DNA from 3 places in the Latilactobacillus sakei subsp. sakei DSM 20017 genome. Region 3 is predicted to be linked to each of the others. Evidence: riboswitches for the same ligand, from Rfam matches in the RefSeq annotation. Region 3 holds a riboswitch; each other region holds the start of a gene.
What was found. A riboswitch is a leader RNA that binds a small molecule or an ion and turns the genes downstream of it on or off. The one in region 3 is predicted to bind thiamine pyrophosphate.
Positions count from the first base shown of each region.

Region 1 (4,291 bases), 130 kb from region 3:
TTTCAGAATGATCGTCAACACGTTCAATGCTAACGACAAGGTCACTGAAAGCCAAGTCCGAGAAGCAATTATTGATGGCCTTCAAGATTTCCTATTTGAAAAGACGGAACGCCATCCAATGATTTTACCAATGATCATTCAAAGTAACGAATAAAACCTTTAAGGGCGGGACAAACTAACGTTTGTCCCGCCCTTTTTTAGATTCTTATCAAAAATTTAGGTAGTAAAACTTGTCATTTCCCGCTATAATATACACCGAATATCTTTTCTGAAAGGGGGAATCCGAATGGCTGATACGCCTCATTTTTATATTATTTTAAACCAAGTTGCTGGTACTGGCCGAGCTCAGAAGATTTGGCCGCAGATTGAAACCGTCCTCAAGCAACGCGGCATTTCATACGAACTACAAATTTCTAGCTATCCCGGCCATACCACTCGGATTGCCTACCAATTTGCTCGCTTTAAACGAACCAATCAAGTTTTACTAATTATCGGTGGTGATGGTACTTTAAACCAAGCAATTAACGGTGTTCAGAACGCCGGCAAAACCGACATTCCCATCGCTTATTTACCTTGTGGTTCCGGCAATGACTTCGCCCGCGGAATTGGCTTAAATAGTGATCCACTACAAGCCCTTGAACAGATTCTTGCAACTAGCGCCCCCGTCAATATCGATTTGGGTGTTTATCATGATGCCCTTAAGGACGAGACCGGTTATTTCGTCAACAATGTCGGTATTGGTTTTGACGCTTCCGTCGTCAGCATCACCAATAACTCTAAAAGCAAACGTTTTTTAAATAAGTTTCATATTGGCTCCCTGTCTTACGTCTTCTCACTAATCCAAGCCTTTACGTCACAAGATGCTTTCCAAGTTACCGTCAAGGCTAATGGCACTGTTAAAAATTTCAGCCGAGGTTTTCTAGTCACAACGACGAATCATCCTTACTTTGGCGGTGGTGTTCCCATTATGCCTTCTGCACGCGTCGATGATCAAAAACTGGACCTTGTGGTGATAGAGAAGTTGAACGTTTTCTTTTTCTGCTACCTATTTATTATGATGTTAATGGGTAAGCACACTCGCTACAAAGCTGTTCATCATTTTAGAGCCGACGATCTTGTTGTTCGAACCCAAACGTTAGAATTCGGCCAGGTCGATGGCGAAGAAATGGGTAGTCGCGCATTTGACATGCACTTTAACGTCACTTCTCAACCCTTCTGGCTAACAACAGACCAAACTGAACAATTCAAATAAACCGCTACAATCTAAAAAAGAGCAACGCATTTAGCGTTGCTCTTTTTTATTATTTGTAAAAATCAGCTTGAACTCGTTTAAAAATCGTTGTTTCCTTTAATTTAAACAAGAATAACCAAGCGATTAGGCTGCCCGAAATGGCACCGCCAAAAAAGCGTGGTGTGTAAACGAACCAAAATAAACCGTTAGCACTACCCGTAAACCAAATCATGATTGGATAAGAAAGTAATGAGCCAATTAAACCCGTTCCTAGAATTTCACCCGCAATTGCCCAACCAATATGACCACCATACCGATAACCAAGACCAGCTAATAAAGCACCAAAAAGAGCCCCCGTTAAGGCTAAAGGCGGAATCCCCAGTAACATCATTCTTAAAATAGCAGTCACCAACGCCATTACGATTGCATAAACCGGGCCCATTAACACCGCCGCAGTAACGTTCAGAACACTCGACATCGGCGCCATCCCCTCAATACGAAATAATGGCGACAAGATGACATCTAGTGCAATCATCATCGCAAGGATGGTTAATCGCTTCGTTCGGCTATTGTTCATCGTATTCGTCCCCACGCAACCATTGTTCCTTGCGATAAGCCATCTCCCAGAAGTGGTATTCCAATTGGCTGCTACGAACAAACGCCTGCACCATTTTAACCTGATCATCAGCTGAACTCGATGCATACAAGCGATTTAAAACAATACCCGTCATTTGAATTTCATCCTGCAGTTCAGCCTTCGTATAGGTTTCAATCCAGCGTTGATAGTATGGATTGGGTGAAGCTGGCTGTTGACTTAAAGCCATTCCGATATCACTGTATAACCAAGCACAAGGGTATAGGCCAGCCGCCGCGATTGCGGGATTATCCGCAAATAATTGTCGATACATATGAGCAATATAGTGATCAGTTGTCGGCGCAACGGGTGTTTCTTGAACCTCATCAGCCGTTATTTTTAAGGCTTCAAAAAATTGTTCCCGAACGATCATTTCACCATCTTTCAAACCAGTTGCACTTAGTGTCATCAACGCTTTTAATTCTTGATCTTGACATCGATCGGAGACGATTTGATGTAATTTTCTGAAATAACGAAGATAATAATGATCTTGAATCAAATAATACCGGAATATTTCTTCTGGCAACGTCCCCGCTTGCAGTTGAACGATAAACGGATGACGTAAACTACCTTCCCAATATGGTGCGACTTTCTCTTGAACAATACTTGTAAATGACATGTTGCCCCTCCTATTAATTCACCTCTGGGGCCGCTTTACAAGCACTCAAAATACCCGCCAATTAAGAATTGACGGGTAGCACGTTTAATAAACAAACGACACGACATTTCCCTGCGCTAGTACTAACTATATCAGGTTCAATGGGTATAATCTCAGCTCTTAGGCACCCCAGATGCGTTATTCAATTGTGGCTTTATTATAGCATGGATGTAAGCGGTTGTTCATTAGAATTATCATAGAAAACTAAAAACTATTGATTACCTATTTTTCTCCATAACGAAGTTGGTCAATAAAACACCTTGCCGTGCTACTTGTTGTTCTCGAATCACTTGATAGCCCCGACTTTCAAAGAACGGTCTGGCCGTAATCGAAGCATGTGTGACAACTCGGCATGCAACAGCTTGCTCGAGCTGATGACAGATAGCAGTCGCAACGCCTCTTCTTTGATAATCGGCATGGACAAATAACCGATCGAGATAGCCAGCTTGATCAATATCTCCAAAACCAATCAGGTTATCATTTTCAAGTGCGACAACACTGAAATGTGATTGCAGCGATTGATCCCACTGCTTTAAATCAGGCTCACCAGTGGCCCATACAGCCAACTGCGCTTTCGTATAATCGCCAGCATTCACTGTATGCACTGTCTTATAAAACAGTTCTGCCACTGCTTGACAATCCGCCTGCTGATAGCGTCTAATCTCCAATTATTCAGCCCCTCTTTAATCTTTTTCTTCTTCATGTCTAATTGTAATCGCCATTTGTTTCTCCTAGTAATAATTCCTTTAATTTTTAAAAAATATCTGGCTTATCGGTAAAGATAAGCCCTCACCTTATTAAAGTTTAAAATAGGGTTGGAATTCCGCCGGTGCTTTATCTTGTGAAAACCAATGATTGGGTAGCTCGGCTGGTGCGCTTACCTGCTCTTTTGCAGTGATTAAGTAACGGCAATCAATGTGCATATGGGCTGCTTGCTTTTTCAATGGATTGTCCGGGATCTTGATCAAATTGGCATCCACCAATTGTGCTTGCTCCCCGACTAGCCCAGTTTCCTCCAATAACTCGCGTAGTGCCGTTTGAACTGGCATTTCAGACGGTTCAACATGGCCCGCCGGTAACAACCATTGATGCAGGTATGGATGCCGAACCATCAATAGCTGATTATTTTTAAATACGAGGGCACTAGCGGATAAATGATATTGATCGTTGACCGCCCGATAAAGGGGCCGTTTTTGTTGGGCCATCAATTCACTAATCATCTGATATTTTTGTCGGTCATTAAACGCTGCTGATTGCTCAGCTAGCCGCTGAATTTGCGTTAACAAATCGTTCATGAGCGGACCGCCATTAATAGATCTGCTTGCTGATAACCTTTGAATAAATTGATCATTTTATGCGTTGCCAAAACATCGTGCACGCGCAGAATACGGGCCCCCTGCTCAACCATCAATTGTTCCAATAACAGCGTTGAGGTTAAGCGTTCTGCCATCGGATAATCAAATTTGCTTTCCATAAAGCTTTTCCGAGAAATCCCCGCCATAATTGGCGCACGATACTTCATTGTTGGTTGAACGCTATTGAGTTTAAACAGATCCAGAGACGCTGTATTTTTAGCGTGTGAAAAACCAACCCCAGGATCCAAAGCGATTTGTTGGCGCGTTAAACCGGCCGCTTCCAAACTTGCTAACGTCTCTTGGTAAAATTGATCGAGCGTTTCAAAAACGTCATTTTGATAATGGCGGCCATTATACATCGTGACCACTGCGGGTCGATGGTTGGCGACGACCTCGAGCTTAGCCGCGTTATC
Region 1 covers NZ_AP017929.1:1,330,862-1,335,152, reverse strand. The annotation lists gene rnjA (ribonuclease J1) at 1-154, shown strand, start outside; gene LEUCM_RS06720 (diacylglycerol/lipid kinase family protein) at 287-1,252, shown strand; gene thiW (energy coupling factor transporter S component ThiW) at 1,302-1,808, opposite strand; gene tenA (thiaminase II) at 1,798-2,484, opposite strand; TPP riboswitch at 2,576-2,665, opposite strand; gene LEUCM_RS06705 (GNAT family N-acetyltransferase) at 2,742-3,191, opposite strand; gene LEUCM_RS06700 (NUDIX hydrolase) at 3,321-3,818, opposite strand; gene folP (dihydropteroate synthase) at 3,815-4,291, opposite strand, start outside.
Region 1: linked by a shared signal. The riboswitch ahead of tenA (thiaminase II) and the one ahead of thiT (energy-coupled thiamine transporter ThiT) in region 3 are both predicted to bind thiamine pyrophosphate.

Region 2 (4,291 bases), 960 kb from region 3:
CACCGGTCTCAGCAACTTGTTGGCAGTTTTTTAAACTAATGCCCCCAATTGCAACAACCGGTAACTGGCTGAGTTGCGTGAATGTTTTTAGTTGTGCTAAACCGAGTGGTGTTTTGGCATCTTCCTTAGAATTCGTCGGAAAGATGGGGCCCACACCAATATAATCGAGCGCCGGTTGTTGATGACTGCTTAGGATTTCTTGAGCAGTATGACAGGATAGCCCGGTAATTAGGCCGTGTTGTTTGGCGACTTCAATTTTAGGCCATGGTTGATCAGATTGCCCAACATGGAGTCCGTCTGCTTGCAAATCTAAAGCTAATTCTAAGCGATCATCGATAATAAAAGGCACGTGATAAGTACGACAAAGTGCTTGCGCCTTTTTGGCGTAGTCGGACCGCATTGCGTCAGTTGGTAAGCTATTTGGGCCCTTATCTCTGAATTGAAAGCAAGTAATCCCAGCTTGTAAAGCCTGGTCAAGTATAGGTAAAAAGTTTTCTCGACCAGTATCTTGTGTACCAGCCACTAAATAAGTTTGGAGTATTTCCTGGGCAATATTAGTCATGTTCAACCTCCTGATAAGCCCAATGATTTGTAGGGCCGTGACCGTGGCCGACCGCAATTGGGTTAGCAATGGCAGCTTGAATGAAGGCTTTACTAATCTGAATGGCTTTTTTGAGTGGGACTTTTTTAGCAAGTTCGGCGGTTAAACAAGCCGAGAAGGTGTCACCAGTGCCGTGGGTGCGAACGGTCGCAATCCGTGGTGTATTTAACCAGTCGTCACTACCATCTGCGTAGAGAACGTAATCACAGGCTTGGTCACTATTATCGAGATGGCCACCTTTAATGATGATATTTTTAGCGCCCATTTTTTGTAGTTGCGTTGCGGCGGTTTTAAAATCGGCAGTTGTTTGAATTTTTTGACCAGTTAAAACTTCTGCTTCTGGTAGGTTAGGTGTTAAGACAGTTGCCAAAGGTAAGAGTTCTGATCGTAAGGTGTCAATGGCGGAGTCAGCTAGTAGAGAGGCACCACCTTTTGCAATCATAACCGGATCGAGTGTTAAGGGGCCAAAGTCGAAGCGCCGGAGGTTTTGGGCAACGACGGCGACGTGCTCAGCATCGGCGAGCATGCCTGTTTTACAGGCTCGGATCTTAAAATCGGCTGCGAGCGATTCAAACTGTTTGGTGACTAGTTCGAGCGGTAGCGGGAAGCTATCTTGAACGCCAATTGTATTTTGGGCCGTAATTGCGACGACCACGTTGGTGGCAAAGACGTCGCGTTCTTGGATGGTTTTAATGTCGGCTTGCATACCAGCACCGCCACCACTATCTGAACCGGCGATTGTTAAGGCTTGTGGGAAATTATTCATGAGTTAAGACCTCCGTGACTTGTGCATGGGTTTGAACGTCAGCTGCTGTGATGTTAAACAAGCAGTCTAATAGTTGTGGGTAAAAAGAACCAGGTAAAGGCGTTGGCATTGCTTCGGCGACTAATTGACCGGCGACTGCAAAGGTCGTTGCCGCGTCGATGGCCGCTTGATAGGGATTGTCAGGACTAACGGCGACAAATGCAGCGCAAAGACCAGTTAGCATATCGCCAGAGCCGACGTGGACTTGGAAAAGTGGCGTGCCATTGGCGACTTTGGTCGTGTGTTGACCATCAGTGATGATATCGGTTGGACCTGAAAGTAAAATGGTTGTTTGCTGTTTTTTAGCCGCTGTTCGAGCAACTTTTACGAGATCAATTTCGCCATTGCCTGCATCAATACCATTAGCTTGCCAGTCTAAACCAGCTAGATAAGCAATTTCGCCCGCATTTCCGCGGATAATTTGGGGTGTTCCCAATGCTAAGAGTTCATCGATAATTTTCTGACGATAATGAATTGAACCGACTGCGACCGGATCGATGACGACTGGTTTAGCTTGGCGATAAGCTTCAGCCATTAAAGTCTTCATTTGGTGAATGGGTTCAGCGGATAGTGTCCCAATATTGATGCTGAGTGCCTGCGCAATAGCGACCATTTCTGGGGCCTCTTCAGGATCACTAGACATGATTGGAGATGCACCGATTATATTTTGAACGTTGGCGACTTGATCGACCGTGACGCTGTTGGCAACGTTGGTGATAATCGGGTTAGCTTGTTTTATCTGGTCTAACAGTGTCTTTGACATGCAAAAAAACCTCCCTTAAAATCAAAAAAACCACTTTTGGATGCACGAATGCATAGAAAAGTGGTGTTGGTTTAATAGAGAAAGGCACTTTCCTACGCAAGTCTGAACTTACAGGTTCAAAGGGATCAGGTTGTACAAACCTATCTCAGTTCTTCTAAGAACACCCCTAGTGCAAAGCGATTAAATTGTACCTTCAGTATACGTCAAATCATTATTTTTGCAACCGTTTTAATTTTAAGGTAATAATTAATGCCGTTATACGGTATAGACCAAAATATTTTTGAATTAAGAAACCGCTTTATTCCTTGGCCTTAAAGGTCTATACCAACTATTAAGCGCTTGCTTATCGTTTGCATTAATGATTTAATATTGTTAACGAAATAAATGAATGAATGGAGAACACCTTATGAAGAATTACTTACAACGAATGGGTCGTTCATTAATGTTGCCTGTTGCCGTATTACCAGCAGCCGCAATTTTGATGGGGATTGCTAACTGGGTTGGCAATGGCGATTCAAATGCAAACGTCTTTACAATTTTCCTAGCAGCTGGTGGCGGCGCAATTTTAAACAACTTGCCATTATTATTTGCCGTTGGTCTAGCCCTAGGGATGTCTAAGGATCAGGATGGGGCAGCCGCACTTGCTGGTTTAGTCGCTTTCTTAGTCCCTAAGACAATTTTAGCACCTGCCTCAATTCAAGCGATGCAAGGTTTATCAGATATCGCTAAGGTGAATCCAGCCTTTGGTAAAATCGAAGGTAATGTTTTAATCGGGATTATCGCCGGTTTAATTGCAGCTGCAATGTACAATCGTTTCCACAACGTGAAGTTGCCAATGGCGCTTTCCTTCTTTAGTGGGAAACGTTTGGTGCCAATTATGGCCGCAACAGCAATGATGGTTGTTTCAGCAATCTTGTACTTTGTTTGGCCAGCTGTCTTTACTGTTTTAGTATCATTTGGTGAAGCAATTTCAAAACTTGGCTGGGTTGGTGCCGGTCTATACGGTTTCTTCAACCGTTTATTGATTCCAACTGGTTTACATCACGCCTTGAACTCAGTGTTCTGGTTTGATGTTGCTAACATTAACGATATCGGTAACTTCTTGGGCGGTGCGAAATCACTTGCTAACGGAACAGCCGTGATTGGTAAGACAGGGATGTACCAAGCTGGTTTCTTCCCAGTCATGATGTTTGGGTTACCCGCTGGGGCCTACGCAATTTACAAGAACGCTCGCCCAGAACGTCGTAAAGCAACAGCTTCATTGATGTTAGCTGCTGGTTTTGCGTCATTCTTTACAGGTGTGACAGAACCACTTGAATTCTCATTCATGTTTGTCGCATGGCCACTTTATGTCTTGCATGCAGCTTTCACAGGGATTTCATTAGCCGTCGCTGCTTTCTTCCACTGGACAGCCGGTTTCGCATTTAGTGCTGGTTTAGTCGATTATGTTTTAAGTTTAAAAAATCCAGTTGCCAACCATTGATGTTATTGGTTGAAGGCTTAGTCATGGCAGTTATTTACTACTTCGGTTTCAACTTTGCCATCAAGAAATTCAACTTGATGACACCGGGTCGCGAAGCAGATGATGCTGTTGATGAAGATACTGCCGGTGTCGAAACAGATGCTACTGATGATAAATTCATGATTCAAGCAAAACGGATCTACGCTGCAATCGGTGGTAAAGACAATATTAAAGTAATCGATAACTGTACGACCCGTTTGCGTCTACAATTAGAAGATACAGCCAACGTTAACCAACCTGCTATCAAGGCAGCTGGTGCCGCTGGGATTAACGTCTTAGACAAAACCAATATTCAAATTATTATCGGGACAGAAGTTCAATTTGTGGCGGATGCCTTGAAAGAACTTTATAACCACAACACACCAATCGCAACCAGCGCATCAGAACCAGCTGCTGCACCAGTTGAAGCCCCTGTTGATAGTGATATTAACTCAGGTGAGACAGATGTCTTTTACGCAGTTGCAAACGGTGAATTGATTGATATTGAAAATGTTGATGATCCAACTTTTGCACAAAAGATGTTAGGTGACGGCTACGCAGTCGTGCCAACTGATGGTAAGATTGTCGCACCAGTTGATGGGACAATCATGACGATTTTCC
Region 2 covers NZ_AP017929.1:502,226-506,516, reverse strand. The annotation lists gene thiE (thiamine phosphate synthase) at 1-562, opposite strand, end outside; gene thiD (bifunctional hydroxymethylpyrimidine kinase/phosphomethylpyrimidine kinase) at 555-1,367, opposite strand; gene thiM (hydroxyethylthiazole kinase) at 1,360-2,169, opposite strand; TPP riboswitch at 2,242-2,347, opposite strand; partial or broken gene nagE (N-acetylglucosamine-specific PTS transporter subunit IIBC) at 2,576-4,291, shown strand, end outside.
Region 2: linked by a shared signal. The riboswitch ahead of thiM (hydroxyethylthiazole kinase) and the one ahead of thiT (energy-coupled thiamine transporter ThiT) in region 3 are both predicted to bind thiamine pyrophosphate.

Region 3 (4,291 bases):
AATTAGTGCTCACAATTGTGGTTGGGATTACCGCATTAATATTAGCCTTTTTATGTCAACAACCACTGTGGGCCCAAGTATTAGTTAGTCTAGCTGGGGGGTTAGTCGCGTTATCGATGCTGATTGAGATGATTCGCACTTTAAAATCAGGTCGATATGGTGTTGATTTACTAGCCATTACGGCGATCATTGCAACACTCGCTGTTGGTGAATATTGGGCTGCCTTGATGGTCCTCGTAATGTTAACAGGCGGCGATTCCCTGGAAGATTACGCCGCGCATAAAGCAGGGCGGGAATTAAAATCATTATTGGACAACTCGCCCCAGGTCGCGCATTTAATGCGTGGTGACGGACTTGTCGATGTTGCTGTCGACGAACTCCAAGTCAATGATCAAGTTGTTGTGAAGCCAGGAGAACTGGTTCCGGTTGACGGTCATATCATTGAGGGGTCATCGCTGTTTGATGAATCGTCTCTAACCGGTGAATCACGCCCAGTTGAAAGAACAATCAATGAGCCAATTATGTCAGGGTCAGTAAATGGTGAGACATCAATCACGATGGTGGTCGATCAATTAGCTATTAACAGTCAGTATCAAGCAATTGTTAAACTGGTTGAAAGCTCAGCAGCACAACCTGCCCATTTTGTTCGTTTAGCGGATCGCTATGCCGTACCATTTACATTAGTGGCGTATTTGATTGCAGGGGTGGCATGGTGGCTCTCAAAAGACCCTGTGCGCTTTGCCGAGGTCTTGGTGGTCGCGTCGCCATGCCCGTTGATTCTCGCGGCACCGATTGCGCTTATCTCAGGTATGAGTCGTGCCAGCCGGAATGGGATTATCGTCAAAACGGGGACGACAATTGAAAAATTGGCGTTGGCCAAATCAGCTGCTTTTGATAAAACAGGCACGATTACGAATGGCCAATTAACCGTGGATCAAGTTGTACCGATGATTGATATTGAACCATCGGAGTTATGTCGTTTAGCAGCCAGTGCTGAACAGGCTTCGGCCCATATTCTGGCTCGTTCCTTACTACAAGTCGTCCCAGCAGCGCAATTATTAGAAATTATTAGTTTAAAAGAAATGACAGGTGCTGGTGTGACTGCCCAATTAGCATCTGGACAGACGGTTCAAGTCGGTAAATTTGAATTTGTGGCGCCTGACCAAGCTAAACAATCCCAGACACAGACAACTGTCTACATTGGCATTGACGGGCGTTATGCGGGCTATATCACATTTATCGACCATCTTCGCCAGGAAGCGCCTCAAACGATGTCAACGCTCCATCAGCTCGGTTTACAGCGCTTAATGATGCTCACAGGGGATCAGGCGACAACCGCTAAAGAGATTGCGGCTCAAGTTGGCATTGATGAAGTTCACGCTGGGTGTTTGCCTGCCGATAAGATTCGACTCATCAATAATGTCACGCCGGAGCAGCGGCCGATAATCATGGTTGGCGATGGTGTTAACGACGCACCATCCTTAGCGAGTGCCGATGTCGGAATTGCGATGGGTGCTCACGGTGCCACAGCAGCGAGCGAATCCGCAGATGTCGTCATTTTAAAGGATGATTTGAGTCGGGTTAGTGGCGCCATCACGATTGCACGGGATACAATGCGGGTGGCGCGCCAGTCCGTTTTGATTGGGATCTTCATCTGTATCGGATTGATGTTGATTGCCAGTACCGGTGTCGTGCCAGCTTTAATTGGGGCCTTATTCCAAGAAGTTGTCGACACAGTTTCGATTTTATACGCATTACGTGCTAGAAATGACCATTAAAAAAAGAGGCCGCTGAGGGCCTCTTTTTTGTATTGTTAACTATTCTTCAGATTGCACTTTTAAAAACATATCTTTTGGGAGGTATAGTTTCGGAATCATCGCTAATAAAATCCCAAAGACGATACCATTTAAGATGAAGCCGGCAACGAAACTACCGCCATTCACAGTTAATGAATAGAGCCAAGCATTCATTCCTTTAGGCGCGTATGAGCCCCAGTAGATGGCCCCAGCTAAGAAGTGGCAGAAGTATTTGGCGAAAGTACCAATGAAAGCTGCGGACCAAAGGAGCGCAATCGTTTTTACTTTGGTATTTTGTTGGATACTTGCTTGAACTGGTTTTTGTAAAACGCCAGCTAGGCCAACGACCATGAAGGCAATCGTAAATTCAAGTAATCCTTGCCAAACATTGAGAACGCTCCCGTTGCCGAGGCCTCGTAAGACGAGGTCTAAAAGGCCCCAGATTAAACCCGAAACCATCCCAGCCGCGGCGCCGCGACGGAGACTATAGATAATAATGGGGATAATCCCAAAGGAAACCTCAATCGCTGATGGCCCTACAGTATGCGGAATATATTCCAGAGCCATCGCAAATGCCGCGATAATGGCCCCTTCAATTTGAATCAATAACCGTTGATGTTGCATAAAAATAACCCCTTTTCTTGGTTAACCAACACAAAAAAGGAGTTAAAGTCTCAACTCCATCACAATTCCTACGCTTGTCTTAACAAACAGGTTCGAAGGGTCTGATCATCTAATCACTCTCAGCCAATGGCTCCCCTTTGCGATGGTTAATATTTAAATTTTAAGAACGTTTTCAGTATACCGGATACAACAAAGATGTCAAGCAATCAAGCTTCATTCGAGCTTATCCATTGCCGAGCGCTGTTCGTCATCAACCACGTGCGTATACAAATGGGTGGCCTGCGTGGTGGTTTGGCCCAATTGGGTCGCTACGATCGTTTCGCTGTGGGTCGCTGACATCAGATCGGTTGCGAGTGTATGACGGAATTTATGCGGCGTTAGTCGAACGCCAAAAGCTTCAGAGTACTTAGCTACCAGTTTTTCAATGGCATAGTTACTGATTCGCTTCGCTTGACCGCGATACTTTGTGACAAATAAGGCCCGTTCGTTAGCGGCTAAATAGCGTTGTTGCCGGATTTGAACGTAATCTTGCAGATAAGGTAAACCCCAAGGTGCGATCGGCACGGTATCTTGTTGACCGCCTTTGCGAATAACCGTAATTGTTAGTTGTTCAAGGTTTAAATCAGAAACGTTAGCTTGGGCGAGTTCGGAAAGACGAATGCCGGTAGTGAGTGCCAATACGCAAATCGCAATATCCCGTTCACAATTCTGCGTATAAGAAGCGAGTTGGCGATTAGATAGCGCACTGGGATAGTCGACTTGCATAAAGGCAATGAAGTCGTGTTTTTTATCACCGGTGAGCAACTTTTGACCGATATGGCGGGAACGAGTGGCCATTGTCTCGGATGATTTGAGCAGTTTGACTTTTTTCATGACGTTGCGGTAGAAATAAGGCTCACCATCGGCTTGTTCGGCTTCAATCGTCAGGAAGTACCAGAGCGCATTCAAAGCGTTGATAGAGCGATTAACAGCCTGAAAGGAGAGCTTGTGATTATTTGCTTTTCGTTTATTCATTAAAAAGATCTTATAGAGTTCGATATCTTCTAATTTCATCTTATCAAGCGCAACAAGAGGGATATCCTTAGTCGTTTGAACAGTAACGATTTGTTCGTCAATTAACCAGGAGAAGAAGCGGACGTATTCTTGGAGATATTGATAGAGCGTTGCAGAGGAGTATGCATTGGCTTGCCGATTAATATAAAATTTACGGACGTAATCGGGAAGATCCGCCAAGCGTTGTTCACATAGTTCGAGATAACGTTGTTGGTCCATGATTGAAACCACCTTAATAGAGAATTATAGTTATTTTAACAAAAAAGCGGCGAGAATACTACAAGTGTTGTTAAAACCATAATTTTAACAACACTTGTTTGGCAAATTTTGACCACTAACCCTAGAAATCTGTTTTCAGACCATCTGCAGCAGCCATTTAAAAACGAATAAAATGCCTGTTTAACGGTCTTTCATCTTAATGAAACGTTGATATAACAGTGTTTATAGCATGATTAGGCCGATTTGAGCATCAAATTAGCGTTTTATTAAACTCGGATTATGGTTAATGATTATCAATTTGAGCCTCAAAATTATGGATTTTACAGCTGCATAAATCAATCCTAAGTTATTTAACGAATTTCATGTGGTTATTGATTATTAATGATTAGGCAGTGGTTTTAATTTGCGATCAGATCAGTAATTTAGCATTGAGATTTGTTAATCGTAGTTGAGTTTTTTAAACGGTTGATGTTTTAGTTAAAGCATTTTAAAACGTTGCTAAAAGAATTTGCTAAATTAAGGACTTAAATACAGATTAATAAGTCAAAATCAGCCACTCTTTTAAAATAAATACATACTTCCTATAATATATATTATGT
Region 3 covers NZ_AP017929.1:1,463,432-1,467,722, forward strand. The annotation lists gene LEUCM_RS07315 (heavy metal translocating P-type ATPase) at 1-1,778, shown strand, start outside; gene thiT (energy-coupled thiamine transporter ThiT) at 1,818-2,420, opposite strand; TPP riboswitch at 2,469-2,567, opposite strand; gene xerS (tyrosine recombinase XerS) at 2,634-3,692, opposite strand.